One region of the Serratia rubidaea genome, then DNA from elsewhere that is predicted to be linked to it. Evidence: predicted binding sites of a transcription regulator. Region 1 holds the regulator's gene; each other region holds the start of a gene.
The links. Region 1 encodes LexA, which represses DNA repair genes until DNA is damaged. Its sites were predicted from a motif close to TNCTGTATGTACATACAGNA; they were not measured.
Positions count from the first base shown of each region.

Region 2: a site for LexA is predicted at 7,324-7,343, ahead of dinB (DNA polymerase IV). Genes of this name have one in related genera too.
Region 3: a site for LexA is predicted at 4,654-4,673, ahead of rmuC (DNA recombination protein RmuC). Genes of this name have one in related genera too.

Region 1 is NZ_CP065640.1:1,037,627-1,048,078, reverse strand. Features, by position in the region: gene I6G83_RS04840 (maltoporin) at 1-585, shown strand, start outside; gene malM (maltose operon protein MalM) at 685-1,578, shown strand; gene ubiC (chorismate lyase) at 1,785-2,309, shown strand; gene ubiA (4-hydroxybenzoate octaprenyltransferase) at 2,336-3,190, shown strand; gene plsB (glycerol-3-phosphate 1-O-acyltransferase PlsB) at 3,260-5,728, opposite strand; gene I6G83_RS04815 (diacylglycerol kinase) at 5,857-6,225, shown strand; gene lexA (transcriptional repressor LexA) at 6,334-6,942, shown strand; gene dinF (MATE family efflux transporter DinF) at 7,035-8,381, shown strand; gene zur (zinc uptake transcriptional repressor Zur) at 8,405-8,914, opposite strand; gene dusA (tRNA dihydrouridine(20/20a) synthase DusA) at 9,217-10,170, shown strand; gene pspG (envelope stress response protein PspG) at 10,333-10,452, shown strand, end outside.
Region 2 is NZ_CP065640.1:2,495,840-2,506,291, forward strand. Features, by position in the region: gene I6G83_RS11565 (Na(+)-translocating NADH-quinone reductase subunit A) at 1-504, shown strand, start outside; gene I6G83_RS11570 (NADH:ubiquinone reductase (Na(+)-transporting) subunit B) at 508-1,749, shown strand; gene I6G83_RS11575 (Na(+)-translocating NADH-quinone reductase subunit C) at 1,739-2,533, shown strand; gene I6G83_RS11580 (NADH:ubiquinone reductase (Na(+)-transporting) subunit D) at 2,526-3,155, shown strand; gene nqrE (NADH:ubiquinone reductase (Na(+)-transporting) subunit E) at 3,162-3,758, shown strand; gene nqrF (NADH:ubiquinone reductase (Na(+)-transporting) subunit F) at 3,786-5,009, shown strand; gene I6G83_RS11595 (FAD:protein FMN transferase) at 5,010-6,041, shown strand; gene nqrM ((Na+)-NQR maturation NqrM) at 6,049-6,276, shown strand; gene I6G83_RS11605 (glycerophosphodiester phosphodiesterase family protein) at 6,287-7,207, opposite strand; gene dinB (DNA polymerase IV) at 7,359-8,423, shown strand; gene pepD (beta-Ala-His dipeptidase) at 8,452-9,912, opposite strand; gene gpt (xanthine phosphoribosyltransferase) at 10,304-10,452, shown strand, end outside.
Region 3 is NZ_CP065640.1:1,780,322-1,790,773, reverse strand. Features, by position in the region: gene ubiB (ubiquinone biosynthesis regulatory protein kinase UbiB) at 1-1,600, opposite strand, end outside; gene ubiJ (ubiquinone biosynthesis protein UbiJ) at 1,597-2,205, opposite strand; gene ubiE (bifunctional demethylmenaquinone methyltransferase/2-methoxy-6-polyprenyl-1,4-benzoquinol methylase UbiE) at 2,219-2,974, opposite strand; gene rmuC (DNA recombination protein RmuC) at 3,055-4,590, opposite strand; gene I6G83_RS08180 (DedA family protein) at 4,716-5,246, opposite strand; gene I6G83_RS08175 (tyrosine-protein phosphatase) at 5,380-6,162, opposite strand; gene udp (uridine phosphorylase) at 6,398-7,159, opposite strand; gene I6G83_RS08165 (dienelactone hydrolase family protein) at 7,435-8,271, shown strand; gene metE (5-methyltetrahydropteroyltriglutamate--homocysteine S-methyltransferase) at 8,354-10,452, opposite strand, start outside.

The DNA.
Region 1 (10,452 bases):
TTCACCGCCGAGCATACCCAGAGCATCCTGAACGGCTACAACAAGTTTGTCGTGCAGTACGCATCCGACGCCATGAGCTCGCAGAATAACGGCCGCAACGAAGGCTCTTCGGTTAACAACAACGGCAATATGTTCCGCGTGCTGGATCACGGCGCCATCGACTTTAACGATAAATGGGCGCTGATGTATGTGGCGATGTATCAGGACGTCGACCGCGATAACGATAACGGCAGCACCTGGTACACCGTGGGGGTGCGGCCGATGTACAAATGGACGCCGATCATGAGCACCCTGCTGGAAGCGGGCTACGACAACGTGAAATCCCAGCGCACCGGCGACCGCAACAGTCAGTACAAGATTACCCTGGCGCAGCAGTGGCAGGCGGGCGACAGCATCTGGTCGCGTCCGGCGATCCGCCTGTTCGCCACCTATGCCAAGTGGGATGAGAAATGGGGCTACGCCACTGACGATTCCGGCGCGGCTTACACCTCCGGCACCGCCTACCGCGACAGCAGCGCGCACACCTTCAGCCGCGGCAACGACGATGAAGTCACCTTCGGCGCGCAGATGGAAATCTGGTGGTAATGAGCGTACGCGGGGAAGGGGCGGCCGCCTCTTCCCCTCTCTGATTACCGGCGGCGCGGCGCTTGCCTGCCGAGCGCCGGAAAGTATGGGGATATAACAATGAACAAAACGCTGTTGTCATTTTATCTGTCCGCCGCGCTGGCCGTCAGCCTGTCGCCGATTGCCAAAGCGGCTACGCCCGCCGATGTCGCCGTCGCGCCGGCGGTGAGCGCCGCCACGCTGCAAAATCTGCCCTGGCAGCCGCTGGTGCCGCCTGCGACGCAGCAGGTGACGCTGAATGAGGCCAGCCCGCAGATTCACCAGGGCGATATCCAGGGCGCGGTGGCGGCGTATACGCTGCCGGCCGATCGCGGCTCGCTGGAGATTACCCTGAGCAGCATCGCCCGGGATAATACGCTGTATGCGCCGAGCGTGCTGGTGCTGGACGAGCAGCGGCGTCCGGCAGCCTACTACCCCAGCAGCTATTTTCCGTACCAGCCGCCGGGCGTAATGTCGGCGGACCGGCTGGAGGGCACCATGAAGCTGACGCCGGCGCTGGGGCAAAAACAGATCTATCTGCTGGTGTACACCACGCGGCAGGACTTGAGTAAAACCACGCAGCTGACCAATCCGGCGAAGGCCTATGCGCGCGGCGTCGGCAACGCGGTGCCGGATATTCCCGATCCTGTCGCCCGCCATACCGCCGGCGGCCAGCTGAAGCTGAAGGTCAGCGCCGAGCAGGGCAGCGGCAATATCATGATCGGCATGCTGCCGAGCGCGCCGAGCACGCCGCCGGTTACGGTCGGGGCTCAGCCGCAGCCGGCCAGCGTGGCGCCGTCAGCGCCGGCGGAGCCGATGCTGAACGACACCGAAAGTTACTTCAATAACGGCATCAGACAGGCGGTGAAGGCGGGAGATATCGATAAAGCGCTGAAACTGATGAATGAAGCGGAAAAATTGGGTTCCACCACTGCGCGTAACACCTTTATCAGCAGTGTGAAAGGCAAGGGGTAATCCCCACGCTGCCGATGCTGGCTCGATGATTGGTGCGCTGCGGCGCACCTTTTTTCGTTTGGCGGCGGCGCGTTCTCCCGCCGGCGGGATACCACGAATCATTCTGCCGCTTTTAATTTTCTGCGTTACAATGGCCGCCTGTTAACCGTTTGTAGTGTCGATGATGTACGTTGTTGACGTATGTTGCCGACCGTTGGAGTAGAACAATGCCAGGCAATAGCGAATCCATTTTGCCCCCGCTGGAATGGCTCACCGAGCAACATCCTCCCGTACCCGCCGCGATCAACGACTGGCTGATGGAGCTGGGATCGATGACCCGGCGCTTCGAGCAGCACTGCCGCCGCGTGCGGGTTGAACCGCAGCGCGAGGGCTTTGTCAGCCGCGAGGAGCTGGGCGAAGAGGCGGATCACCTGCCGGAGAGCCAGCGTTACTGGCTGCGCGAGATTGTGCTGTTGGGGGACGACCAGCCCTGGCTGCTCGGCAGAACGGTGATCCCGCTGGAAACCCTGACCGGCCCCGATCAGGCGCTGGTGGATCTGGGCACCGTGCCGCTGGGGCGTTACCTGTTCAGCAGCGATGCGCTGACCCGCGACTATATCGTGGTCGGCAGACAGGAGCAGCAGTGGGCGCGCCGTTCCCGCCTGCGCCTGGCGGGCAAACCGCTGCTGCTGACCGAACTGTTTTTACCCGCTGCGCCGCTGTATCAGGCGGACGGCAGCGCACCGGCCTGAGGGGGAAAGCAAACTTGGAAGGAAGTATGAGCCAAAGTAAGTGGCGGGCCTATTGCCACCTGATGCGCATTGATAAACCCATCGGCACGCTGCTGCTGCTGTGGCCGACGCTGTGGGCGCTGTGGCTGGCGGGCGAAGGCGTGCCGTCGTTCCCTATTTTGCTGGTGTTTGTGCTGGGCGTCTTTTTGATGCGCGCAGCGGGCTGCGTGGTGAATGACTTTGCCGATCGCGCCTTCGACGGCCATGTGAAACGCACCGCCAACCGTCCGCTGCCCAGCGGCCGGGTCACGGAGAAAGAGGCGAAGGTGGTGTTTGTGGTGCTGGTGCTGCTCTCTTTTGCGCTGGTGCTGACGCTTAATACCATGACCATCGCCCTGTCGCTGGCCGGGCTGGCGCTGGCGTGGATCTATCCGTTTATGAAGCGGGTGACGAATCTGCCGCAGCTGGTGCTGGGCGCGGCCTTCGGCTGGGGCATCCCGATGGCCTATGCCGCGGTGAGCGAGTCGCTGCCGCTGAGCTGCTGGCTGCTGCTGCTGGCGAACATCTGCTGGACGGTGGCGTACGACACGCTGTACGCGATGGTGGACCGTGACGACGATCTGAAGATCGGCGTGAAGTCCACCGCGGTGCTGTTCGGCCGCTTCGACAAGCTGATTGTCGGCCTGCTGCAGTTCGCCACGCTGCTGCTGCTGTTATGGATTGGCTATCTGTCGCAGCTGGGCGGGGCGTTTTATTGGTCGCTGCTGCTGGCGGGGGCGCTGTTTATTCATCAGCAACAGCAGATCGCCGGGCGCGACCGCGACGCCTGTTTCCGCGCCTTCCTGCACAACAACTACGTGGGGCTGGTGGTGTTTATCGGCGTGGCGCTGAGCTTTATCTGATGAGGCGGCGGCAACGCGCATAAAAAAGGCACCCGATTGATGGGTGCCTTTTTCGTTATGGCGGGCGGGTTATCCGGCGCTGTTGCCGTCTGCTTCCGCCTTGGCCGGCAGCGCTTCAGGCTCCGCCGGCGTGCTGACGCTTTCAATCGTCAGCTTGATCTCCGGGGTGATCAGGTCGCTCAGCATGGTGTAAACCTCCATGGTGTGCTCGCGGATCGCATCGCCGATATCGTTGATATAGCCCTCTTCACGCAGCGTCGCCACCAGAGTGGAGAACACCGCCTTGTCGAAGAACTCCGGCGCGTTGATGCCGTGCAGCACCGACAGGCGCTGGGCCATAATCCGGCTCTCTTTTTCCAGCGCGCCGCGGTTGATGCTCGGGTTGGCGCTGAGGAGCGACATGGTGATGGCGTAGCGCTGCAGGGTTTCGCGCACGCCGGCAGCCAGCAGCTGCAGCGGACGGATGCGCCCGGCGTTGAGCGACAGCTCGTCGCCGTCGACGCAAATCAGCGCCTGACGCGCCATTTCGTCGGTCAGCGTTTGTAGCACCTCCGGCAGCTGTTCCTTGTCGTAGTGCAGGAACAGCTCGGCCTTCAGCATCGGATAAATCAGGCCGATCTGGCGCAGCAGCTCGGCGCGTGAGACGTGGCGGTGATGCATCACAATGCTGGCGATCAGCGACGGCAGCACCAGCAGGTGGTGAATGTTATTACGGTAATAGGTCATCAGCACCGCCTGCTCGCGCGGCAGAATGATGATATCGCCGATATTGTCCTGCTCCACCTCGAACTTATCCATATTGAGCGCGTGGTCCAGCAGCTCGCCCGGCGTATGGTCCGGCACCGTCACGTCGTCGGCGTACGGCGCGTTGCGCATCAGCTGCAGGTAGCAGTCCAGCTGCTCGATCAGCTGCTCGCGGGTCAGCGAACGCTGGCGCGAGGCCAGCAGCGCGGTTGAACACAGGTTCATGGCGTTGGCGGCGGCGGCGTTGTTGATGCGCACCATGATCTTGCCGGCCAGATCGTTCACCGTCGGCGTCAGCCAGCTCGGGCGCTGCGCTTCGATCGGGTCGATGGACTCGCGCCACTGCGGCACGTGCTGGTTCAGGTAGGCGGTCAGCGGCAGCGGTTCGCCGAAGTTGACATAGCCCTGGCCCAGATTGCGCAGCTTGCGCAGGCCGCGCATCATCTGCAGCAGGCTCTCTTTCTCTTTGGTCGCGCCGCGCAGCTCTTTGGCGTAGGTGCCCACTTCCATCACGTGCTCGTAGCCGATGTAGATCGGCACCAGGGTGATCGGCCGGGTGCCGCCGCGCAGCATTGCCTGAATGGTCATCGACAGGGTGCCGGTTTTCGGCTCCAGCAGACGCCCGGTGCGCGAACGGCCGCCTTCGACGAAGTACTCCACCGAGTAGCCGCGGGTAAACAGCTCGCCGAGGTATTCGCGGAACACCGTGGAGTAGAGCTTGTTGCCCTTGAAGGTGCGGCGGATAAAGAACGCCCCCAGCCGGCGGAAAATCGGCCCGGCCGGCCAGAAGTTCAGGTTGATGCCGGCGGCGATATGCGGCGGCACCAGGCCCTGGTGATACAGCACGTAGGACAGCAGCAGATAGTCCATATGGCTGCGGTGGCAGGGCACGTAGACGATTTCGTGGCCGTCCTGCGCCAGCTGACGCACGCGCTCGGCGTTGGTGACGTTGATGCCCTGATACAGCCGGTTCCAGGTCCAGCTCAGCACGCGGTCCGACAGGCGGACGGTTTCGTAGGAGAAGTCGGCGGCGATCTCTTCCATCAGCGCGATGGCGTTCTGCTGCGCCTTCTCGTGGGAGATCTTCTTGCTGCGCGCTTCGTCTTCCACCGCTTTTTCAATCGCCTTGGAGGCCAGCAGCTTATTGAACAGATCCTGCCGCGCCGGCAGGCTCGGGCCTACCGCCGCCAGACGCTGGCGTGAGAAGTGCATGCGCGCGACGCGCGCCAGCTTCTGCGCGATAATTTTATCGGTGCCGTGCTCGGTCGCCATCTTGCGCAGCGACACGGTGTTGGAGAAGCGCACGAAGCTGTCGCGTCCCAGCCACAAAATGGCGAAGAATTTCTGCACGCCGTTCAGCAGGCGCAGATGCGGGGTGCCCTGGCCTTCGCGCCCCGGAGAGCGGCCGAACATCACCGACGCCGGCAGCATCTGGATATCCAGCCCCGGGTTATTGCGGTGCAGGTCCAGATAGTCGTGGAACAGTTTTACCGACTCTTCCTTCGGCGTGTAATAGCGGAAGACGCGCGGGCCGTCGTGAATAAACACGTAGCTTGGCAATACCGCACCGTCGATCTCCAGCGGGTCGAGCGGGTCGGGCAGATCCTGCGCCAGGCACTGGGTGCGCAGCGTCAGCAAGTCCGCCTTGGAATGGTAAGGTAAAACGTACAAAATCGGTCGTGAGGGATCGAGCCCCAGCTCCGTGACCGGATCTGCGGGGATAGCTTTGCTTCTTACCAGCAGTTTAAGTGGTAGATTCAATAATTTATAATAAATTTTACGCCAACCTGACATAACTATGTGAAGCCTCTTGTTAGCAATGCGCCGCAAGCATACCAGAAAGCGGGTGACAGATCTGTGGTGTTAAAGACCCCCGAACCGTTAAAATTATGACTTACCTCTTGTAAAAGGCACACAGCAAAATGGCAAATCAGACGACCGGCTTGACCCGCATCATCAAAGCGGCGGGTTATTCATATAAAGGATTAACGGCGGCGTGGCGCAATGAGGCGGCGTTCCGCCAGGAAGCGGTGGCGGCGGCGGTCGCCGTCATTGTGGCGCTGTGGCTGGACGTCGACGCCGTGGCGCGTATTTTACTGATTGGCTCGGTGCTGCTGGTGCTGATTGTCGAGGTGCTCAACAGCGCCATCGAGGCGATTGTCGACCGCGTCGGCACCGACTTCCACGAGCTGTCCGGCCGCGCCAAGGATATGGGGTCGGCGGCGGTGTCGCTGAGCATTATCCTGGCGCTGCTGGTCTGGGTAACGCTGCTGTGGCGGCATTTCGCCTGATTTGCGCAGCGGCGCGCTAATCCCTGATTTTTATTCATTCTCCGGTTCCCAATCCGCGTTCACCTGTATATACTCACAGCAAGACTGTATAAACAAACAGGGGGCGGAATGAAAGCACTAACTACCAGACAGCAAGAGGTCTACGATCTGATTCGCGAGCATATCTCGCAAACCGGCATGCCGCCAACGCGCGCCGAGATCGCATTGCGTCTGGGGTTCCGCTCGCCGAACGCCGCCGAAGAACACCTGAAGGCGCTGGCCCGCAAGGGCGTGATCGAAATCGTCTCCGGCGCTTCGCGCGGCATCCGCCTGCTGATGGAAGACGAAGACGGCCTGCCGCTGATCGGCCGGGTCGCCGCCGGTGAACCGCTGCTGGCGCAGCAGCATATCGAAGGGCACTACAAGGTGGATCCGTCGCTGTTTAAACCAAATGCGGATTTCCTGCTGCGGGTCAACGGCATGTCGATGCGCGATATCGGCATTCTGGACGGCGACCTGCTGGCGGTGCATAAAACGCAGGACGTGCGCAACGGCCAGGTGGTGGTGGCGCGCATCGAAGACGAAGTGACGGTGAAGCGTTTGAAGCGCAACGGCAATATGGTTGAGCTGCTGCCGGAAAACAGCGAGTTCACGCCGATCAAGGTTGACCTGCGCGAGCAGAACTTCACCATTGAAGGGCTGGCCGTCGGCGTTATCCGCAACGGTGACTGGATCTAAACCGCATCCCCCGCGTTTAATCGCCCCGGCCACGTCCGGGGCGATGTTATTTCTTATCTGACTCCTCTTTTCAGCTACGGGAACATATGACTATGCGCCTGCTTGCCTCCTTGACCAGCGACACGGATAAAGCCCTGTGGCGTTTGGCGCTGCCGATGATCTTCTCCAACATTACCGTGCCGCTGCTGGGGCTGGTGGATACCGCGGTGATCGGCCACCTCGACAGCCCGGTCTATCTGGGCGGCGTGGCGGTGGGGGCGATGGTCACCAGCTTCCTGTTTATGCTGCTGCTGTTCCTGCGTATGAGCACCACCGGGCTGACGGCGCAGGCGCTGGGGGCGCAGAACCCGCAGGCGCTGGCGCGCGCCTTTATGCAGCCGCTGCTGCTGGCGCTGCTGGCCGGGCTGGCGATTGTGCTGCTGCGCCATCCGCTGATCGACCTCGCGCTGCAGATCGTCGGCGGCGACGGCGAGGTGCTGACGCAGGCGCGGGCGTTTCTGGAAATCCGCTGGCTCAGCGCGCCGGCGGCGCTGGCGAACATGGTGCTGCTGGGCTGGCTGCTGGGCGTGCAGTACGTGCGCGCGCCGGTGATCCTGCTGATTGTCGGCAACCTGCTGAATATCGTGCTGGATCTGTGGCTGGTGATGGGGCTGGGCTGGAACGTGCAGGGCGCGGCTACGGCCACCGCGCTGTCGGAATATGCCACCCTGCTGCTCGGGCTGTGGCTTAGCTGGCGCGTGATGCGCATGCGCGGTATTTCACCGCCGATGCTGCGCCACGCCTGGCGCGGCAACGTACGCCGCTTGCTGGCGCTCAACCGCGATATCATGCTGCGCTCTCTGCTGTTGCAGCTGTGCTTCGCTTCGCTGACCATTTTCGCCGCCCGGCTGGGCAGCGAGGTGGTGGCGGTCAACGCGGTGCTGATGAACCTGCTGACCTTTACCGCCTACGCGTTGGACGGCTTCGCCTATGCGGTTGAGGCGCACTCCGGCCATGCCTACGGCGCGCGCGACGACAGCCAGCTGCGTCTGGTGTGGCGCGCCGCCTGTCGTCAGTCCTGTCTGGTGGCGCTGGGCTTTGCGCTGGTGTACGCCTGTGCGGGGCAGCAGATCGTCAATATGCTGACCTCCCTGCCGGAGCTGCGCGCGCTGGCGGCCGGCTATCTGCCGTGGCAGGTGGTGCTGCCGCTGGTTGGCGTCTGGTGCTACCTGCTGGACGGCATGTTTATCGGCGCGACGCGCGGCGCCGAGATGCGTAACAGCATGGCGGTGGCGGCGGCGGGCTACGGCCTGACGCTGCTGAGTTTACCGCTGCTGGGTAACCACGGGCTGTGGCTGGCGCTGTGCGTATTTCTGGGGCTGCGCGGCGTATCGCTCGGCTGGATCTGGCACCGGCACCGGGTCAACGGCACCTGGTTTGCGCAGGGAAAGGCGGCTTAACGCGCGTTAAGCCGCGGGGCGGGTTACTTCTTTTTCACCACGATGCTGTGGTCGTGGTCGCAGTCATGCTGGCTGTCGCAGGCTTCCACCTCCACGCAGCCGGCGCACAGGCCGTGCGCTTCCACCACGCTGTGGCGCAGCGCAAAGCCGGATTCCTGCGCCAGCTTCTGCAGCGTCTCTTCCACGCCTTCCGTCGGGCGCTCGGTGACCTGGCCGCAGCGGTCGCAGATAAACAGCGCCGAGGTATGCATCGGCTCCTCGAAGTGGTGGCACAGCACGTAGCTGTTGGCCGACTCCACGCGGTGGATAAAGCCCTGTTCCAGCAGAAAATCCAGCGCGCGATAGACCGTCGGCGGTTTGGCCTGCGGTTCCACGACGCGCAGCAGGTCGAGCAGATCGTAAGCGCTGATCGCACCGGGCTGTTGCGCCATCAGGCGTAACACTTCCAGCCGTTGCGGCGTCAGGCGCACATTGCGTTGCTGGCAGAGTCGTTCTGCCTGCGCGAGCAGCTTTTCCTGGTTGGTTGGGTTCATGGCGAATATCCCGGTACGTTAAAAATGCGATTTTACCATGTCTGCGGCAAATCACCGATAGCCGGTGGTTTTTCTTGTCGCTTCGGCCACAAAAATGGCCGTTTTTCAGCGGGATAATGCCGGGCGGCGCGGTGGTTTCGCCTCGGCGGCGGTTTACGTTATAATCAGCGATTACTTTTTTGTCCGCCTGATGCTGAATAGATACCGCAATGACCGATTCGTTAAAACCAGAACACACTCCGCATGCCGGCTCAAACGGCGCTGAACGGCCGTTTAACGCCAGCCGCTTTTCCATCGCGCCGATGCTCGACTGGACCGATCGTCATTGCCGTTATTTCCACCGCCTGCTGAGCAAAGAGACGCTGCTGTATACCGAAATGGTCACCACCGGCGCGATCATTCACGGCAAAGGGGACTATCTGGCGTACAGCGAACAGGAACACCCGCTGGCGCTGCAGTTGGGCGGCAGCGATCCGGCGGCGCTGGCGCACTGCGCCAAACTGGCGGAGCAGCGCGGCTACGATGAGATCAATCTGAACGTCGGCTGCCCGTCCGACCGGGTGCAGAACGGCATGTTCGGCGCCTGCCTGATGGGACAGGCCGCGCTGGTGGCGGACTGCATCAAGGCGATGCGCGACGCGGTGTCGATTCCGGTCACGGTAAAAACCCGTATCGGCATCGATGACCAGGACAGCTACGCCTTCCTGTGCGACTTTATCGACACCGTTTCCGGCCGCGGCGAGTGCGAGATGTTTATCATCCACGCGCGCAAAGCCTGGCTCTCCGGCCTGAGCCCGAAAGAGAACCGCGAAGTACCGCCGCTGGACTATCCGCGCGTCTACCAGCTCAAGCGCGATTTCCCGGCGCTGACCATCGCCATTAACGGCGGCGTCAAATCCCTGGCCGAGGCGCAGCAGCACCTGCAGCACGTCGACGGCGTGATGATGGGGCGTGAAGCCTACCAGAACCCGGGGATTCTGGCGCAGGTGGACCGCGAGCTGTTTGGTTCGCAGGCGGCGGTGCGCAACAGCGTGGAGGTGGTCGAGGCGCTGTATCCGTACATCGAACGCGAACTGGCGAACGGCACCTACCTGGGCCATATCACCCGCCATATTCTGGGCCTGTTCCAGGGGATCCCGGGGGCGCGCCAGTGGCGACGCCATCTGAGTGAAAACGCCCACAAGGCGGGCGCCGACGTGCGCGTGGTGGAGCAGGCGCTGAGCCTGGTGCGCCAGCCGCGCAGCGAAGTGGCGTAATTCGCCGCTTTTTACGCTAACTGTTAGCTATTCTCGCCAGCTGTGCCGCGCCCTGCGGTGCAGCTTTCATTGTATTTCAACGGGTTGCCGACACCGCCAAGGTTGGCACGCTTCTTGTAATAACGCTGGCAGATGCCTGTTTTACCGAGGAGCTTCCTTATCATGTTAGAAATTTTCTTTTTTATCGGCTTTGTGCTGATGTTGCTGGTCACCGGCGTGTCGCTGCTTGGCGTGCTGGCCGCGCTGTTTGTCGCCGCCGCCTTTATGCTGCTGGGCGGCCTG
Region 2 (10,452 bases), 1.5 Mb from region 1:
GGCGCCAGCCTGGAAGAGCTGACCGCCGGCCGCCTGAAAGCGGGCGAGAACCGTATTATCAGCGGTTCGGTGCTGAGCGGCGCGCATGCCGCGGGGCCGAAAGCCTATCTTGGCCGTTTCCATAGCCAGGTGTCGGTGCTGGAAGAGGGACGTGAAAAAGAGCTGCTCGGCTGGGTGCTGCCTTCGTCGAACAAGTTCACCATTACCCGCACCACGCTGGGGCACTTCCTGAAGAACAAGCTGTTCGCCTTCTCCACCAGCACCAACGGCGGCGAGCGCTCGATGGTGCCGATCGGCAACTACGAGCGGGTGATGCCGCTGGATATTCTGCCGACGCTGCTGCTGCGCGACCTGCTGGCGGGCGATACCGACAGCGCGCAGGCGCTGGGCTGCCTGGAGCTGGATGAAGAGGATCTGGCGTTGTGCACCTTTGTCTGCCCGGGCAAGTATGAATACGCTCCGGTGCTGCGCGACGTGCTGACCAAGATTGAGCTGGAAGGATAACCCATGGGCCTGAAGAATTATTTTGAGAAAATCGAGCATCACTTCACGCCGGGCGGCAAGCTGGAAAAGTGGTACCCGTTATATGAAGCCACCACCACGGTATTCTACACGCCGGGCACGGTGACGCACGGCGCTTCGCACGTGCGCGACGCCATCGACCTGAAGCGCATGATGATTCTGGTGTGGATGGCGGTATTCCCGGCGATGTTCTGGGGCATGTACAACGTAGGCCAGCAGGCGATTCCCGCGCTGCACCAGATGTACAGCGGCGAGCAGCTGCAACAGGTGCTGGCGGGCGACTGGCACTACGTGCTGGCGCAGTGGCTGGGCGCCTCGCTGGCGCCGGATGCCGGCTGGGTCAGTAAAATGGTGCTGGGGGCAACCTACTTTGTGCCGATTTACGCCGTGGTGTTTATCGTCGGCGGTTTCTGGGAAGTGTTGTTCTCCATCATCCGCAAACATGAGATTAACGAAGGCTTCTTCGTCACCTCGATTCTGTTTGCGCTGATCGTACCGCCGACGCTGCCGCTGTGGCAGGCGGCACTGGGGATCACCTTCGGCGTCGTGGTCGCCAAAGAGATCTTCGGCGGCACCGGGCGTAACTTCCTCAACCCGGCGCTGGCGGGGCGCGCATTTCTGTTCTTCGCCTACCCGGCGCAGATTTCCGGCGATCTGGTATGGACCTCGGCGGACGGCTTCTCCGGCGCAACCCCGCTGGCCCAGTGGAGCGCCGGCGGCGCGCAGGGGCTGAGCAACGTGGCGACCGGCCACTCCATCACCTGGATGGACGCCTTCCTCGGCAACATTCCAGGCTCGGTCGGTGAAGTCTCCACGCTGATGATCCTGATCGGCGGCGCGATAATCCTGTTTGCCCGCATCGCTTCCTGGCGCATCGTCGCCGGCGTGATGCTCGGCATGATCGCCGCCGCCTACCTGTTTAACGCGATCGGCTCCGACACCAACCCGATGTTCGCCATGCCGTGGTACTGGCATATGGTGCTGGGCGGTTTCGCCTTCGGCATGATCTTTATGGCGACCGACCCGGTTTCCGCCGCCTTCACCAACAAAGGGAAGTGGTGGTACGGCATCCTGATCGGCGTGATGTGCGTGTTGATTCGCGTGGTCAACCCGGCCTATCCGGAAGGGATGATGCTGGCGATCCTGTTCGCCAACCTGTTCGCGCCGCTGTTCGATTATCTGGTGGTGCAGGCTAACATCAAGCGGAGAAAAGCCCGTGGCGAGTGAAGCAAAAAATGACGGCATCGGTAAAACGCTGCTGGTAGTACTGTTGCTGTGTCTGGTGTGTTCAGTGGTGGTGGCGGGCTCCGCCGTCGGCCTGAAGTCCAAACAGCAGGAGCAAAAGCTGCTGGATAAGCAGCGCAATATCCTGGACGTGGCGGGGCTGCTGCAGCCGGCCATGCCCAGCGAGCAGGTAAAACAAACCTTTGATAAGCGTATCGAGGCGCGGCTGGTGGATCTGAACAGCGGCGACTTCGTGCAGGGCGATGCGGCATCGTTCGATCGGGCCGCTGCGCTGCGCGATAACGCCAAGAGCATCGCCTTGCCGGCGGCGCAGGATCCGGCGGGCATCAAACGTCGCAGCAACCAGGCGGAAATTTATCTGGTGCGCGATGAGGCCGGCGCGGTCAGCAAAATCGTGCTGCCGGTGTACGGCACCGGCCTGTGGTCGATGATGTACGCCTTTGTCGCCGTTGACGGCGACGGCGACACGGTCAAAGGCATCACCTACTACGACCAGGGGGAAACTCCGGGGCTGGGCGGTGAAGTGGAAAATCCGGCCTGGCGCCAGCAGTGGATCGGCAAGAAGCTGTTTGACGACGGCGGCAAGCCGGCGATCCGCGTGGTGAAAGGCGGCGCGCCCGCAGGGGATATTCACGGCGTGGACGGCCTGTCCGGCGCGACCCTGACCTCCAACGGCGTACAGCACACTTTTGATTTCTGGTTGGGCGAACACGGTTTTGGCCCGTTCCTGAAAAAAGTCCGTGAAGGAGCGCTGAAAAATGGCTGATTCCAAAGAGATTAAACGGGTCCTGCTGGGGCCGTTGTTTGACAATAACCCCATCGCCCTGCAGGTGCTGGGCGTCTGTTCCGCGCTGGCGGTGACCACCAAGCTGGAAACGGCGGTGGTGATGACCATTGCGGTAACGCTGGTGACGGCGTTCTCCAGCTTCTTTATTTCCCTGATTCGTCACCACATTCCCAACAGCGTGCGCATTATCGTGCAGATGGCGATTATCGCCTCGTTGGTTATCGTGGTTGACCAGGTGCTGCGCGCTTACGCGTTTGAAATTTCCAAGCAGCTGTCGGTGTTTGTCGGCCTGATCATCACCAACTGTATCGTGATGGGACGCGCCGAAGCCTATGCGATGAAGTCGCCGCCGATCGAAAGCTTTATGGACGGCATCGGCAACGGGCTGGGCTACGGCGTGATTCTGATCCTGGTCGGTTTCCTGCGTGAGCTGATCGGCTCCGGCAAGCTGTTCGGCGTGCCGGTGCTGGAAACGCTGCAGAACGGCGGCTGGTACATGCCGAACGGTCTGTTCCTGCTGGCGCCGAGCGCGTTCTTTATTATCGGCCTGCTGATCTGGGCGCTGCGCACGCTGAAGCCTGCGCAGGTTGAAAAGGAGTAATCGGCGATGGAACACTATATCAGTCTGTTTGTTCGCGCCGTTTTCGTTGAAAACATGGCGCTGGCGTTCTTCCTCGGCATGTGTACCTTCCTCGCGGTGTCGAAGAAGGTCTCTACCGCCTTTGGTCTGGGGATTGCCGTCACCATCGTGCTGGGCATCGCGGTGCCGGCGAACAACCTGGTCTACAACCTGATCCTGCGCGACGGCGCGCTGATGGATGGCGTGGACCTGAGCTTCCTCAACTTCATCACCTTTATCGGGGTGATTGCGGCGCTGGTGCAGATTCTGGAGATGATCCTCGATCGCTTCTTCCCGTCGCTGTACAACGCCCTCGGCATCTTCCTGCCGCTGATTACCGTGAACTGCGCCATCTTCGGCGGCGTGTCCTTCATGGTGCAGCGTGACTACAACTTCGCGGAATCCGTAGTGTACGGCTTCGGCTCCGGCACCGGCTGGATGTTGGCGATTGTGGCGATGGCGGGGATCCGCGAAAAACTGAAGTATGCCGATGTGCCGGCAGGGTTACGCGGTCTGGGCATCACCTTTATTACCACCGGGCTGATGGCGTTGGGCTTTATGTCCTTCTCCGGGGTTCAGTTGTAATAACCCAGAGATAAAGGCGGAAAATTTATGGAAATTATTTTAGGCGTAGCGATGTTCACCTGCATCGTCATGGTGCTGGCGCTACTGATCCTGTTTGCCAAGTCCAAACTGGTGAACACGGGCGACGTGGCCGTTGAAGTCAACGGCGACCTGGATAAAAGCTTCCACGCGCCGGCGGGGGACAAGCTGCTCAATATGCTGTCCGGTCAGGGGATTTTCGTCTCCTCGGCCTGCGGCGGCGGCGGTTCCTGCGGCCAGTGCCGGGTGGTGATCAAAGAAGGCGGCGGCGATATCCTGCCGACCGAACTGTCGCATATCACCAAGCGCGAAGCGAAAGAGGGTTGCCGTCTGGCCTGTCAGGTCAACGTGAAGCAGAACCTGAAAATTGAGCTGCCGGAGGAGATCTTCGGCGTGAAGAAATGGGAATGCGAAGTCATTTCCAATGACAACAAAGCGACCTTTATCAAAGAGCTGAAGCTGAAGATCCCGGACGGTGAGGATGTGCCTTTCCGCGCCGGCGGTTTTATTCAGATTGAAGCGCCGGCGCACGATATCGGCTATGCCGATTTCGACGTGCCGGAAGAGTACCGCGGCGACTGGGACAAGTTTAACCTGTTCCGCTACCGCTCCAAGGTGGACGACACCACGGTGCGCGCGTATTCCATGGCGAACTACCCGGAAGAGAAAGGCATCATCATGCTGAACGTGCGTATCGCCACGCCGCCGCCGAACAATCCGGATGTGCCGCCGGGCATTATGTCGTCGTACATCTGGTCGCTGAAGCCGGGCGACAAGGTGACGATTTCCGGGCCGTTCGGCGAGTTCTTCGCCAAAAAGACCGACGCCGAGATGATCTTTATCGGCGGCGGCGCGGGTATGGCGCCGATGCGTTCGCATATTTTCGATCAGCTGAAACGTCTGCACTCGAAGCGCAAGATCACCTTCTGGTACGGCGCCCGCTCGCTGCGTGAAATGTTCTATGAAGATGACTTCAATCATCTGCAGGAAGAGAACGAAAACTTCACCTGGCACGTGGCGCTGTCGGATCCGCAGCCTGAGGATAACTGGACCGGCTACACCGGCTTTATCCACAACGTGTTGCTGGAGAACTACCTGAAGAACCATCCGGCGCCGGAAGACTGTGAGTTCTACATGTGCGGGCCGCCGATGATGAACGCCGCGGTGATCAAGATGCTGAAGGATTTGGGCGTTGAAGATGAAAACATCATGCTTGATGACTTTGGTGGCTAAATGCGCGCGTCAGCGATGAAAGGCTGGATAACGCTGGTGGCGCTTGGCGCCACCCTGCTGTTAAGCGGATGCGGGCCGACGCAGGTGAACCTTGATGGTAAAACCATGGGGACCTCCTACTCGATCCGCTATCTGCCCGGCGACGATACGCCGTCGGCCAGCAAGATTCAGGCGGAGATCGACAAACGTCTGGAGCTGGTGAACGACCAGATGTCGACCTACCGGCCGGATTCGGAGCTGAGCCGCTTTAACCGCAGCCGCGCGGTCGACACGCCGTTCCCGGTCTCCGCCGCGACGGCGCAGGTGGTCAGCGAAGCGCTGCGCATTAACCGCGTGACCGACGGCGCGCTGGACGTCACCGTCGGGCCGCTGGTCAACCTGTGGGGCTTTGGCCCGGAAGGGCGCAGAAGCCAGGTGCCGGACGCCGCAGAGCTGGCGCAGCGCCGCGCCTGGACCGGTATCGACAAGCTGGCGGTGCAGGGCAATGCGCTGGTGAAGCATATCCCGGAGCTGTATGTCGACCTGTCGTCAATCGCCAAGGGCTATGGCGTTGACGTGGTGGTGAACTACCTGCACTCCCAGCAGGTAAGAAACTACATGGTGGATATCGGCGGCGAGGTGCGCACCCGCGGTCTGAACGGCAAGGAGCAGCCGTGGCGGATTGCCATTGAGCGGCCGGCCAGCGGCGGGGAGCAGCGTGCGCAGCTGGTGATTCAGCCCGGTAATATGGCGATTGCCACCTCGGGTGATTATCGCAACTACTTCGAGCAGGACGGCGTACGCTATTCGCATACCATCGATCCGCGCAGCGGCCGGCCGATTGAACACCGTCTGGCGTCGATTACCGTGATCAGCCCGACCTGCATGACCGCCGACGGCCTGTCTACCGGGCTGGACGTAATGGGGCCGGAACGTGGCATGGCGCTGGCCAACCTGCTGGGGATCCCGGTCTATATGATCGTGAAAACCGACGACGGTTTTGAAGAGCGCTATTCCGAGGCCTTTAAACCGTATATGAATAAAATCCTGTGAGGCCGCTATGCTGACGGTATTTGTTGCCACCTTTGTGTTGTTTCTGCTGATTATCGGCGGCATGTCGCTGGGCTATGTGTTCAAACGCAAAAGCCTGCAGGGCAGCTGCGGCGGCATCACCGCGCTGGGGATGGAGAAAGTCTGCGACTGCCCGGAACCGTGCGATGCGCGCAAAAAGCGTCTGGCTAAAGAGGCGCTGCGCCGGGAACAGTTGGAAAAGCACCGCATTTTATAACCGTTCACTCTTATTCCGGGGCGCGGCTGGCCGCGTCCCGATTCCTCTTCCGCCACTGCTGCGCCTGTTCGGGCGAATCCACCATCACCGCGTCAGCCCCCAACGTTTGCGCCTGCTGGTAAGCCTCCGGCGAGTTAATGCCGAATAACACAATCCGCGCCGGACCCTGCGAACGGAAACAGGCCATTGATTCCTCATCCCAGCTGAGCTGCGCCTTGGAGCGTCCTTCGCCCAGCGTGTATTTCTCCACCACCTCGACTTCGCGCGTCAGCTCCAGCCCGTACCAGCGGGGCGTCGCGTCGTGCGGCTGCAGCTGGCAGCGGTGCGCCATGGCGACGTTAGCCAGCAGGCTGCGGGTTTCATCACGGCTGACAAAGCGCGCGATCTGCGGCGGTAGCGCCTGCAGGTAGCGGGCATCGGTGGAATAGATCCGGGTGCGCGCCAGCGCGTGCTGCTCTTCCAACGTCGTCAGCAGCGCGTCGGCGAAGCGGGCCGGATCGGCGTCCGGCGACTTGATGTCCAGATAGAAGGTGGCGTGCGGAAAGGTTTGCAGCACCGTTGCCAGCCGGGGAATGCCGATGCCCTGGGCACGGTACGGGTGGCCGTCGCCACGGGTGTAGGCCCAGCCGGCATCCGTTTGCGCCAGTTGTGCTGCGCTATAGGCGGAGACCGGGCCGCGGGCGTTAGTGAGTGCTTGCAGATCGGCAGGGCGATAGAGAACGACCACCCCGTCTTTACTCAGCTGCAGCGTGATCCACACGGCGTCGGCGCCGTTAGCCAATGCGCTGCGGATGGCCGGCACGGTATTTTCCGGCGCATCGGCGGTGCCGCCGCGGTGGGCGATAATGGCCGGTTGCGACGCGGCGACGGCGTTATACAGCGGGGCGCACAGCAGTAGCAGCAGTGCGGGCAGGGCGCGGAGAAGCGGCATGAGAACGTTCCTGAAATTGACCTGGCGTTATTATACGGCTGAAAAATGACGTTTTTTTTAACCTCCGCCGTCTGTATTCGGAGATTGCCTAGGCCCGTCTTGAGAGTGCGCAATTTTGCTGTATACTTATCCAGTATTGTTGGAGGGCGCGATGCGTAAAATCATTCATGTCGATATGGATTGCTTCTTTGCCGCAGTGGAAATGCGCGACAATCCCAGCCTGCGGGATATTCCGCTGGCGATCGGGGGCAGTGCCGAACGGCGTGGCGTGATCAGCACCGCCAACTATCCGGCGCGCCGCTACGGCGTGCGCAGCGCGATGTCGACCGCCATGGCGCTGAAACTGTGCCCGCAGCTGACGCTGCTGCCGGGGCGCATGGCGGCTTATAAAGAGGCGTCGCTGCATATCCGCCAGATCTTCGCGCGCTATACTTCGCTGATTGAGCCGCTGTCGCTGGATGAAGCCTATCTGGACGTGACCGACAGCCCGCAGTGCAACGGTTCGGCCACGCTGATGGCGGAGGAGATCCGGCAGGCCATTTTTGATGAACTGCAGCTGACCGCCTCGGCCGGCGTGGCGCCGATCAAGTTTCTGGCCAAGATCGCCTCCGATCTGAATAAGCCCAACGGGCAGTATGTGATCCCGCCGGCGCAGGTGGGCGCCTTTCTGCAACAGCTGCCGCTCGGCAAAATCCCCGGCGTGGGCAAGGTGACCGCCAAGCGGCTGGAAGAGCTGGGGCTGCACACCTGCGCCGACGTGCAGCGTTACGATCTGGCCGCGCTGCTCAAGCGCTTCGGCAAGTTCGGCCGGGTGCTGTGGGAACGCAGTCAGGGCATTGACGAGCGACAGGTATCGTCGGAGCGGCTGCGTAAATCGGTCGGCGTGGAGCGTACGCTGGCGGAGGATATCCACGACTGGGCGGAGTGCGAAGCGCTGATTGTCGACAAACTCTACCCCGAACTGGAAGCGCGCCTGCGTAAGGTAAAACCCGATCTGCATATTGCCCGCCAGGGGGTAAAACTGAAGTTTCAGGATTTCCAGCTGACAACGCAGGAGCACGTCTGGCCGGTGCTGAACCGGGAGGATTTGCTGGCGGTGGCGCAGCAGGTGTGGCGCGAGCGGCGCGAAGGGCGCGGCGTCCGGCTGGTGGGGCTGCATGTGACGCTGCTGGATCCGCAGATAGAACGGCAGCTGCTGCTGCCGTGGGATGGCTAGGGCCGGAGAACCCGGCCCTGATGCGTTATCAGTCGCGTTCCGGAATGGCTTTCAGCAGTTCGGTCAGCAGCTGCCAGTACAGACCGACGCTTTCAATCTGCACCTGCTCGTCCGGCGAATGCGGCCCGGTGATGGTCGGCCCGATGGAGACCATATCCATATCCGGGTACGGTTTCTTGAACAGTCCGCACTCCAGACCGGCGTGGATCACCATAATGTTCGGCGTCTTGTTAAACAGGCGCTGGTACAGTTCGCGCACCAGATGCATCACCGGAGAATCGGCGTCCGGCTGCCAGCCCGGGTAGCCGCCTTTCGGCTCTACTTTGGCGCCTGCCAGCTGGCCCAGCGCGGTCAGCATTTCCACCACGTAGTCTTTGCCGCTGTCGATCAGCGAGCGGATCAGGCAGATGATTTCCGCTTCGCTGTCGCTGGTGGTGACCACGCCGAGGTTCAGCGAGGTTTCCACCACGCCCTGCACCGCGTCGCTCATGCGGATCACACCGTTCGGCGTGCCGTTCAGCAGCGCCAGGAAACGCTTTTGGCTGTCGGCGGTCAGCGCCTGCTGCGCGCTGTCGCTTGGCTCCAGCAGTACGGTGATGTTTTTCTCTTTCGCCGCCAGTTCGTTCTGCAGCGTCGTCAGGAACGCCTGGCTCAGCGCCTTCAGCGTGGCAACCTGGTCCGCGGCGACCGCGACGGTGGCAAAGGCCTCACGCGGGATGGCGTTGCGCAGCGTGCCGCCGTTCAGCTCCAGCAGACGCAGGCCAAGCTGCGGGGCATGGGCGAACAGGAAGCGGGCCAGCAGCTTGTTGGCGTTGCCGAGGCCCAGATGGATATCCGCGCCGGAGTGGCCGCCTTTCAGGCCCTTGATGGTCAGCTTCAGCGTCTGGTAGCCGGCCGGCAGCGCTTCACGCTGCAGCGGCAGGGTGGTGATAAAATCAATCCCGCCGGCGCAACCCATGTAGATCTCGCCTTCTTCTTCCGAATCGGTATTGATCAGGATATCCGCCTGCAGCCAGTTCGGCTGCAGACCGAATGCGCCGTCCATGCCGGCTTCTTCGGTCATGGTCAGCAGCACTTCCAGCGGGCCGTGCTCAACGCTGTCATCCGCCAGTACCGCCAGTGCGGAAGCCATGCCGATGCCGTTGTCCGCGCCCAGCGTGGTGCCGCGCGCCTTGACCCACTCACCGTCGATATACGGCTGGATCGGATCCTTGGCGAAGTCGTGTACGGTGTCATTGTTTTTTTGCGGCACCATATCCAGGTGCGCCTGCAGCGCGACCGGCTTACGGTTTTCCATGCCTTTGGTGGCAGGCTTGCGCAGCAGGATGTTGCCGACCTGGTCGCGTTCGGCGTGCAGGTTTTTCTCTTTGGCCCAGTCGAGGATATGCTGCGCCAGCGCTTCTTCATGGTAAGAAGGGTGCGGGATTGAGCAGATTTTAGCGAAAATGTCCCACAGCGGCTGTGGTGAAAGTTGAGACAATTCAGACACGTTGAGTCTCCTGTTGACGGCGTTTCCGGCTCGGATGGCGGAAGCCGTGCGGTTAAGTTAAGGGCAATGCCCGGCGGAGATAAACGCGTGGCCGGGACGGCTGCCGTTAGCGTGGCTAGTGTGTGCCGCGTCGGCACGATAGTCAGAGAATATCATTTTATTGGCGCCGGTGCGCGCGTGCTATCGCACTGCATAATCGACAAAAGGGCGCGGTTTTATAGGAAGTTGCCGACTTTTACAGCATCAATTACCAGAAGAGCCTGGTAAGGAATTCGCGATGAATTCCTCGGTTCAACTGGTATTCAGCGCGCCCAATCTCTATAATCTCGCGCAACCTTTTTTCCCCTGAACACTTGAGTAAGCCGATTTTACACTGGCTGGGACACCTTTTATGAGCGAAAAATACGTTGTTACCTGGGATATGTTGCAAATGCAAGCGCGCAAACTGGCGCATCGCCTGCTGCCGGCTGAAAAATGGACCGGCATTATCGCGGTAAGCCGCGGCGGCCTGGTGCCGGCAGCGCTGCTGGCGCGCGAACT
Region 3 (10,452 bases), 740 kb from region 1:
CGACGATCCCTCCGGCCATCATCCAGGCCGGCAGTACCTCGGTACCGCCCAGCAACAGAACGGAGCCGCCTACTAACAGTGTAGCGCCAACGCCGAACAAATACCGCGACTGCCCTTGCCGAACGCGCTGCGCCTGCATCTGATGGGTCAGCTTATCAACGCTTTGTTGCAACAGTTTATGCTGCTGCAGGCTATCATAAAATAATTCCGGCAGTTCAGGCAGCTTCTCCGCCCAGAACGGCGCCTTGTCTTTCAGGGCGCGGATCACCGCAGGAATGCCGACCTGGTCGCGCAGCCAGCTTTCCAGGAAGGGTTTCGCCGTGGTCCACAGGTCCAGCTGCGGATAAAGCTGCCGCCCCAGGCCTTCAACGTACAGCAGGGTCTTCTGCAACAGCACCAGCTGCGGCTGCACTTCCATATTGAAACGGCGCGCGGTGTTAAACAAGTTCAACAGCACGTTGCCGAATGAAATCTCCGCCAGCGGCTTTTCAAAAATCGGCTCGCACACGGTGCGGATGGCAAATTCAAAGTCTTCCACGTTGGTATCGCGCGGCACCCAGCCGGAATCAACGTGCAGCTCCGCCACCTTGCGGTAATCGCGATTGAAGAAGGCGATAAAGTTTTCCGCCAGATAACGTTTGTCGTCTTTGTTCAGCGAGCCGACGATCCCGCAGTCAATGCCGATATAGCGGGGATCTTCCGGATGCTCATAGCTGACAAAGATATTGCCCGGGTGCATATCGGCATGGAAGAAGCTATCGCGGAACACCTGAGTGAAGAACACCTGCACGCCGCGCTCGGCCAGCAGTTTCATATTGGTGCCCTGCGCTTCCAGCGTCGGAATATCCGACACCGGTATACCGTAGATACGCTCCATCACCAGCAGGCTCTCGCGGCAGTAATCGGAATAGACCTCCGGCACGTACAGCATCGGGCTGCCGTCGAAATTACGCCGCAGCTGAATGGCGTTCGCCGCTTCACGCAGCAGGTTCAGCTCGTCCAGCAGGGTCTTCTCGTACTCGCGCACCACTTCACGCGGGCGCAGACGGCGGCCGTCCGGCAACAGCTTCGGCACCCAGCCGGCCAGGCGGTACATCAGGCGCACGTCGGCCTTGATAATCGGTCCGATATCCGGCCGGATCACCTTCAGCACCACTTCCTTCCCGGTGGTTTTCAGGCGGGCGGTATGCACCTGCGCAATCGATGCCGAGGCCAGAGGTTGTTGTTCAAAGTCGTCAAACCACTCTTCCAGCGGCCCGCCCAGCGCCAGCTCGATATGCTTGCGCGCCAGCGCGCCGTCAAACGGCGCGACGCGGTCCTGCAACAGCGTCAGCTGGTCGGCAATGTGCGGTGGAAACAGATCGCGGCGCGTCGACATCATCTGGCCGAACTTGATCCATACCGGGCCCAGCTCCTGCAATGCCAGACGCAGACGCTCGCCCAGCGGCTGATCCTTGTGCTTGTTCGGCATCCAGAACAGCAGACGCCGGCCAAAGCGCAGCGGCAGGGTCAGACGCATTTTAGGGATCAACTCATCCAGGCCGTAGCTAAGAAAAACGCGAACGATAAAGTACAGGCGGCGTAATTCGCCAGGGGTCATCGCTTACCCTCCAACTTGTCCATGCGAGCCAACAGGGATTCCAGACTGCGGGCTGCGGCGTCCACCTCTTCGTTGAACCACACCACTTCCAGCGGCCCCGGCGCAACGCGCCACTCTTCGGTCAGCGTTTCCGCCACGTAGCGCTGCTGACGCTGCAGGCCGGACTTCAGCAGACAGGCGCCTTTGCCCATCACCTGAGTAATGCCCTGTGCGGCAATATCGCCGACGTAGGGCGCCAGCCACTCCGCCGGATCCCACTCCGCCAAATCAAGCAGCCCAACCAGCTGTTGCACCACCTGGATATCGCCCTCGACAATCAGCTCGCCGCTGCGCATCAACGGCGACAGCTGCTGGCGATCGCGCAGCTTGAGCAGCACCGGGATGCGCGTCTGCACCGTGCAATCGGCATCGTCTTCGGATTGCCCCAGCACGTCGACCCGCTGTTCGCTGAAAATCAGCACCAGCGGCGCAGAAAACTCCTGCAGCTCAATCCGCAGCACCTTGCCGGCCAAGCGCTGACGCGCGGCCTTCATGCTGCGATCACGGAACAGCAGGCTATTGAGCGACGTTTCCAACACGCCGGTCAGCAGCGGGGTTAACAGCATCGGCATGTCCATATCAGAACTTAAAGCCCCGGTGCAGCGCGACGATGCCGCCGGTCAGGTTGAAGTAGCTGACGTTGTCAAAGCCGGCATTCTGCATCATGCCTTTCAGGGTGTCCTGATCGGGATGCATGCGGATGGACTCCGCCAGATAGCGGTAGCTATCCGGGTCTTTCACCACCAGCTCGCCGATTTTTGGCAGCACGTGGAAGGAGTAGGCGTCGTAGGCCTTGCTCAGCGGCGCCAGCAGCGGCTTGGAAAACTCCAGCACCAGCAGACGGCCGCCCGGCTTCAGCACGCGAAACATCGAACGCAGCGCCTTGTCCTTATCGGTGACGTTGCGCAGGCCGAAAGAGATGGTGATGCAGTCGAAATAGTTATCCGGGAACGGCAGCGCTTCAGCATTGGCCTGCACGTAGTTGATGTTGCCGACGATGCCGCGGTCACGCAGCTTATCGCGCCCCATCTTCAGCATAGATTCGTTGATATCCGCCAGCACCACCTGCCCCTGTTCCCCGACCATGCGAGAGAACTTGGCGGCCAGATCGCCGGTGCCGCCGGCCAGATCCAGAACGCGCTGACCGCGGCGTACGCCGCTGCAATCAATGGTAAAACGCTTCCAGACCCGATGAATGCCGAATGACATCAGGTCATTCATTACGTCATATTTGGCCGCTACCGAGTGAAAAACATCGGCCACCATGGCCTGTTTTTCTTCACGCGCTACGGTACGAAAACCGAAATCTGTGGTTTCCTGCGATTGATCTGCCATTGTCTTGCCTGCTATTCAGTCAATTTTGTAGTTGTGGAGTGTACCAGAACCCCACGAAATACCCCACCTCGCCGCAGTGTTCATCCCTGCGACGCCGGGTCGGTAGCATCTTTTGCCTCTGCCCCCGGCAGCGCGCCGGCGGCGTCATCGGCCGCCTGAGCGTCTTGCCGCTCCTGCTCGCTGGCCTGCTGCGCCAGCTGCGGATTTATCGGCCGTTTCACCTCAACCCCCAAGGCGCGGAAGCCTTCGGTCTGACCGATAAGATTACCACGCCCTTCGCTGAGTTTGTTCATCGCCTGTCGATAGCTGCCCTGCGCCTTATCCAGACTTTGCCCCAGCGCCGACATATCATCGACAAACAGGCGCATCTTGTCGTACAACCGCGCCGCGCGGTCGGCAATGCGCTGGGCGTTCTGGCTCTGGTGCTCATAACGCCACAGGTTGGTGATGGTACGCAGCGCCACCAGCAGCGTCGTCGGGCTGACCAGCATGATATTGTGCTTCAGGGCCTCGCTGATAAGCTCCGGCTCGCGGTCAATGGCCAGCAGGAACGCCGGCTCCACCGGAATAAACATCAGGACGTAGTCCAGCGAGCGCAGCCCCGGCAGCTGCTGGTAATCTTTCCGCCCCAGCAGCCGGATATGCCCGCGCAGGGAGGCGATATGCTCGCTCAGCGCGGCCTCGCGCTCCGCCTCATCCTCGCTGTTGAAGTAACGCTCGTAGGCCACCAGCGACATTTTGGCGTCGATCACCACGTCCTTCCCCTGAGGGAGACGCACGATCACGTCGGGCTGCATGCGGCTCTGATGATCCAGCCGCACGTTCACCTGCGTTTCGTATTCATGCCCTTCCCGCAGGCCGGAGGCCTCCAGCACCCGGCTGAGCACCACCTCACCCCAGTTGCCCTGCGTTTTGTTATCGCCTTTCAGCGCCTTGGTCAGGTTGATCGCCTCACGCGCCATCTGCGCATTCAGCTGCTGCAGATTGCGTATTTCGTGAGTCAGGGTGTGGCGCTCCCGCGCTTCCTGGCCAAAGCTGTCCTGCACCTGGCGGCGGAAACCGTCCAGCTGTTCGCGCAGCGGCAGCAGCAGCCGGTCCAGGCTCTGCCGGTTCTGCTCATCCACCTTGCGGCCGCTGTGCTCGAAGATGCGGTTCGCCAGGTTTTCGAACTGGGTGGTCAGCCGCTGCTCGCTGTTGATCAGCAAGCGCTGCTTCTCTTCGGCCGCCATACGCGTCTCCTCCAGGCGAATCGTCACCTCGCGCAGCTCGGCCTCCTGCATGCTGTTGACTTCGCGCTGGGCGCGCAGCTCCTGATTGAGCTGCTCGCACTCGCCGCGCCAGTGTTCAAGCTGCTGCAGCTTTTCCCGCGCAGCGGCGAACTGCCCATGCAGATTACGCAGCTCCAAATCGTTTTGCCGCAGCTGCTGCTCCTGACGCTGCGCCGCCTCCTGACGCGCAGCAAGCTCCTGTTGCGCCTGCTGCAGCGACTGCTCCAGCAATCGCAGCTCCGTTTCGTGGTGCGCCTGGTTCTGCTGCAGCCGCAAATTGGCGATCAACCACCCCAGCAGCATGCCGATCACCACGCCGCCAATACCGTACACCAAGCTGGTATCCACCCTGCCTCCCGTTAAACCGTACCGTCCGGCGCATCGCGCCCGCTGCCCGTCACGTTAAGGGGAGACTGTATGGATGTCCAGTCAGAATTTTATCTGGCGCGCAATTATGCGCAACGCTGCGCAAACTAGGCAAACCACTGGCTTAACCACTTGATACCGAACGCGCCCGGCGCAAGAATGCCGAACGCCCAGATCATCGCCGACGTCAGGTTAGCCAGTTGGAAATAGCGCTGCGGCATGGCGCAGATGCCGCCGACCAGCGGCACCACCGCCCGCAGCGGGCCGAAAAAACGGCCGAAGAAAATGCCCAGCACGCCCCAGCGCTCAAAGAACGCGTGGCCGCGCACCAGCAGCTGCGGGTTGCGCGACAGCGGCCACATATGGGCCACGCGATCCTGATAGTGGTAGCCGACCCAGTAAGAGAGCCAGTCGCCAAAGAATGCGCCGGCCGCCGCCGCCGCCCAGATCGGCCAGAAAGCGATGCCGCTTTCCCCGATCAGCGCGCCCAGCGCCAGCAGGATCACCGTTGCCGGCAGCAGCAGGGAAAGAAATGCCAGCGATTCGCCGAAGGCCAGGAAGAAAATGATGGGGATGGCCCAGCCCTCGTGCTGCCGCACGACGTCGCTGACCCAGTGAATAACGTCGTTGAGACTCAAAGACGGGCTCCTTTACGGCGCAGTGTTAACATTCAGCCTTATGCTCGCCGGCGCAGGTTAAACCCCGGCTAAACGCGGCGATGATTGCCGCCGTCTCACAACGGCGGGCCACCGATATCGCTCCGGGCCGGCGTCACTCGAGGTAGCGCGCCTGCAGCGCGGCGCGCTGGTCGGCGCCCAGGCCATACTCTGCCTCCAGCCAGCGGTCGGTGCTGCCGTACTGTTCACGGATGCGGCCCAGCGCCGTCATCAGAAACTCTTCGCGGGCGCTCAGCACATAGGCGAACTGCGCCAGCGCAGACTCGTTCAGGCGCACCGACAGCTGATCCAGCATCTGTTCGCGGAAGGCGGCCAGCGTAGTTTCCGTCAGCAGGTAGTCTTCCACCACCGTGGCCTCGTCCGCCCCCAGTGCAAACAGCACCAGCGCGGAGCCGACCCCGGTACGGTCCTTGCCGACCGCACAGTGCTGCACAATGGCGCCTTCCGCCGGGTTGCTCAGCAGATCCGTCAGTTGCCTGTAAGCAGCGTTGCCAAACGGCAGGCGGCGATACAGCTCCAGCATAAAGGCGCGCGCATCGAACGTCGCCAGCGTCTCGCTGGTGAGCTTTTCCAGATTGGCGTTCACTTCATTGCTCAGCGGGTTGGCGGGAAAATGATGATACTGCGCGCCCTGCCACAGGATGTCAGGCTTGGCCTGCACCTCGTCGGTATCGCGGTAGTCCAGCACCGAGCGCACCGGGACGCCCGCCAGATAGGTGCAGTCGTTTTCCGTCAGGCGCTCCAGCGAACCGGAGCGGAACAGCAAGCCGCGCTTGATGCGGCGTCCGTCGGCAGCGCTGTTGCCGCCTAAGTCACGAAAGTTGATGCCGCCATCCAGGGGCGCAAGCGAGGGGTGGAGCAGAATTTGGGCGGTCATAGACATCCTCTTGATTATTGTCTGAGAAAGCGCCAACGCAGCGTGTAGACAAAGCGGGCGGACGCTGAAAGCTATACCCTAAATAATTCAAGTTGCGGCAACAGACAAGAGAGGATCGCCGAAAATGCGCAAAACTTTTCACCGCCGGCTGCGCCGCAGCTTGCTGGCTGACGGGGCGTTGAACAGGTAGCCAGGGGGAAACGGGCCGCGCGGCGGCCCGTAAAAAAACAGCGGATTACAGCAGGCGACGCGCCGCATCCACCACGATCTGCACCGCTTTGCTTTCGGTCTGTTTCATGGTTTCTGCATCAGGGATTTCCTGCTGGGTGCGGTTAACGATGACCCCGGCCACCATACCGGCGCGCAGGCCCTGGCTGGCGCACATGGTCAGCAGCGTGGCGGATTCCATTTCATAGTTCATCACGCCCATTGCCTGCCACTCTTCCATCGAGCCTTTAAAGCGGCTGACCACGCGGCCTGAATAAGTGTCGTAACGCTCCTGCCCCGGGTAAAAGGTATCGGAAGAAGCGGTGACGCCGATATGGGTCACGGCGCCGTTGTCCTTGGCCGCATCCACCAGCGCGGTGGTGCAGGCAAAATCGGCCACGGCCGGGAACTCCATCGGTGCAAAATGCAGGCTGGCGCCATCCAGGCGCACCGCCGCGGTGGTCACCAGCACGTCGCCGACGTTGATATCAGGCTGAATGGCGCCGGTGGTGCCGATACGCAGAAACGTACGGATCCCCAGCTGCGCCAGCTCTTCCACGGCGATGGAAGTCGACGGCCCGCCGATACCGGTGGAACACACGATCACCGCTTTGCCATCCAGCTCCGCGCGCCAGCTGGTAAACTCACGATGGGACGCCAGATGCACCGGGTTCTCCATCAGTTTGGCAATTTTTTCTACGCGCTGCGGGTCGCCGGGAACAATTGCCAGCTGAGCCCCTTGTAAATCGTTTTTGGTGAGGCCGAGATGAAAAACATCAGACTGAGACATACGAGACTCCTCATAAATTCAGGATTATTGGGAGGAACAAAAAAGCACTCTACTGAAAATTCTTGCCATTTTTAGTGACCAACATCACTACGAAAGAAGAAACAATTGTCGATCTACATATTTTATGTGATTCAAATCACACTAACGACCCCAAATAGCCACGTTTTCACTGGCTCAAGCATAGCCGACAAACGCCACAAAACGGCGATGACAAGCGGCCGTCTTGTTATCTATAGTTAATCTTTGCTCCGCTTCTCTCTTGGATGGAGACCGCCATGAAAACCGAACACGCAATGACACTCGCACCGGTGCAGGGAGGCTTCGCCCCTGCCGCCGAGCCGTTGGCCGAGACAACCATTTATACTGATGACCAGGGCATTCACGCCGGAGAAACCACCATTCCTTCTCAGGGCGACGACCTGCCGGCCTACATCGCCAAACCGGCCAACCATCAGGGACCTTTCCCGGTGGTGCTGGTGGTGCAGGAAATTTTCGGCGTCCATCAGCATATTCAGGATCTCTGCCGCCGGCTGGCGAAAGAAGGTTACCTGGCGATTGCCCCGGAGCTGTACTTCCGTCAGGGCGACGCTGCCGACCACAGCGAGATCGACGATCTGCTGAAAAATCTGGTCAGCAAAGTGCCGGACAATCAGGTGCTGGCGGATCTGGATCACGTCGCCCACTGGGCCACCCGACACGGCGGCGATGCCAGCAAGCTGGCCATCACCGGTTTTTGCTGGGGCGGACGCATTACCTGGCTGTACGCCGCGCACAATCCGCAACTGAAGGCCGCGGTCGCCTGGTACGGCAAGCTGGTGGGTGAGAAGACGCTGAATTCGCCCAAGCACCCGGTGGATATCGCCAGCCATCTGTCGACGCCGGTGCTGGGGCTGTACGGCGGTCAGGACAGCGGTATCCCGCTGGAGAGCGTGGAAAGCATGCGCCAGGCGATCCGCGCCGCCAACGCCGATGCGGAAATCGTGGTTTACCCGGAGGCCGGCCACGCCTTTAACGCAGACTATCGCCCCAGCTATAACGCCGAGGCCGCGCAGGACGGCTGGCAGCGCATGCTGGCGTGGTTTATTCAGCATGGCGTGGTGGGGGTGAAGTAAACGCCGTACAGACGCCTCCTTCACGCCAACAGCGGCAACAAAAAAGGGCGCCGCAGCGCCCTGAATCCTGTAGCCCGCAGGCTCAGGCGTTTTCACGCAGGCGTTGCGCCGCCAGCACCATATTCGCCAGCGACTGACGGGTTTCCGGCCAGCCGCGGGTTTTCAGGCCGCAGTCCGGGTTCACCCACAGACGCTCCGCCGGGATGTTCTGCGCCGCTTTGCGCAGCAGCGCCTCAATCCACTCCACGCTCGGTACGTTAGGCGAGTGAATGTCATACACGCCCGGCCCGATTTCGTTCGGGTATGCGAACTCTTTGAAGGCTTCCAGCAGATCCATATCGGAACGTGAGGTTTCGATGGTGATCACATCCGCGTCCAGCGCCGCAATGGAGTCCATGATGTCGTTAAACTCGCAGTAACACATATGGGTGTGGATCTGCGTGTCGTCGCTCGCCACCGCGGCGTTCAGTTTGAAGGCGTCCACCGCCCAGTTCAGATATGCCGCCCAGTCGGAGCGGCGCAGCGGCAGCCCTTCGCGCAGCGCCGGTTCGTCAATCTGGATGATGCCGATGCCGGCTTTTTCCAGGTCGGCCACTTCGTCGCGCAGCGCCAGCGCAATCTGTTTGGCGATGGTTTCCCGCGTAACGTCTTCGCGCGGGAACGACCAGCACAGAATAGTCACCGGCCCGGTCAGCATGCCTTTAACCGGCTTGTCGGTCAGCGACTGGGCGAATTTGGCCCACTCGACGGTAATGGCTTGCGGACGGCTGACATCGCCGATAATCACCGGCGGCTTCACGCAGCGAGAACCGTAACTCTGCACCCAGCCGTTTTGCGTAAACACAAAGCCGTCGAGGTTTTCACCAAAGTATTCCACCATATCGTTACGCTCGGCTTCGCCGTGCACCAGCACGTCCAGGCCCAGGCGCTCCTGCTCGACAATCGCCTGTTTGATGTGTTCACCGATGCTGGTGCGGTAGTTGCTGCCGTCCAGCCGCCCCTGTTTGAAATCAAGACGCAGGCCGCGGATCTCGGTGGTCTGCGGGAACGAGCCGATGGTGGTGGTCGGCCAGGCCGGCAGGTTGAAGCGTTGACGCTGCGCGTCGGCGCGCTGCGGATAAGGGCTGTTACGCTCGCTGTCCTGCGCAGTGACCGCCGCCAGACGCTGTTCTACCTGCGCATTATGCACCCGGCTGGAGTGACGACGGGCGCGGATTGGCGCGCTGTAGGCATCCAGCTGCGCCTGCTTGTCCGCATCCGGAGCGTTCAGCGCAGCGCTCAGCAGCGCCAGCTCCGCACATTTCTGCAGGGCGAAGGCAAACCAGCTTTTCACTTCGTCGTCGAGGCGCGTTTCCACGCTCAGGTCGATGGGGCTGTGCAGCAGTGAGCAAGAGGAGCCGATCCACAGCGGACGGCGGCCTGCCAGCGGCCGCAGGCTCTCGAACCAGCGGCTCAGATCGGCGCGCCATACGTTGCGGCCGTTAATCACCCCCAGCGACAGCAGCCATTCCTGCGGCAATGCGTCGTTCAGCGCCGCGATATCGTCATTGCCCGCCACCAGATCGACATGCAGCCCCTGTACCGGCAGCGCGCGGATGGTGTCCAGATTGTGGCCGACGCTGTCGAAATAGGTGGTCAGCAGCAGCTTTACCTGGCCCTGCAGCGCCTGATACGCCGGCTGGTAGGCGTCCAACCACGCCTGCGGCAGTTCCAGCACCAGCGCAGGTTCGTCGATTTGCACCCACTCCACGCCGCGCTTGGCCAGTTCCGCCAGCACCTGCTGATAAACCGGCAGAATAGCCGGCAGCAGCGTCAGGCGGTCAAACGCCTCGCCCTTCACTTTACCCAGCCACAGATAGGTCAGCGGCCCCAGCAGCACCGGTTTGATGTTATGCCCCAGCGCCAGCGCCTCGTCCACCTCGTCCAGCAGCTGCGTCCAGCCCAGTTGGAACTGCTGGCCCTGGTGGAATTCCGGCACGATGTAGTGATAGTTGGTGTTAAACCATTTGGTCATTTCCCCCGCCGCCGCCGGCTCGCCGGTGGGCGCACGGCCGCGGGCGATGCGGAACAGCGTATCCAGATCGACGGTACCATCCTGGTTGTGATGACGCGCCGGCACGTTGCCCAGCAGCAGGCTGGTGGTCAGTACGTGATCGTACCAGGCGAAGTCGCCGACCGGCA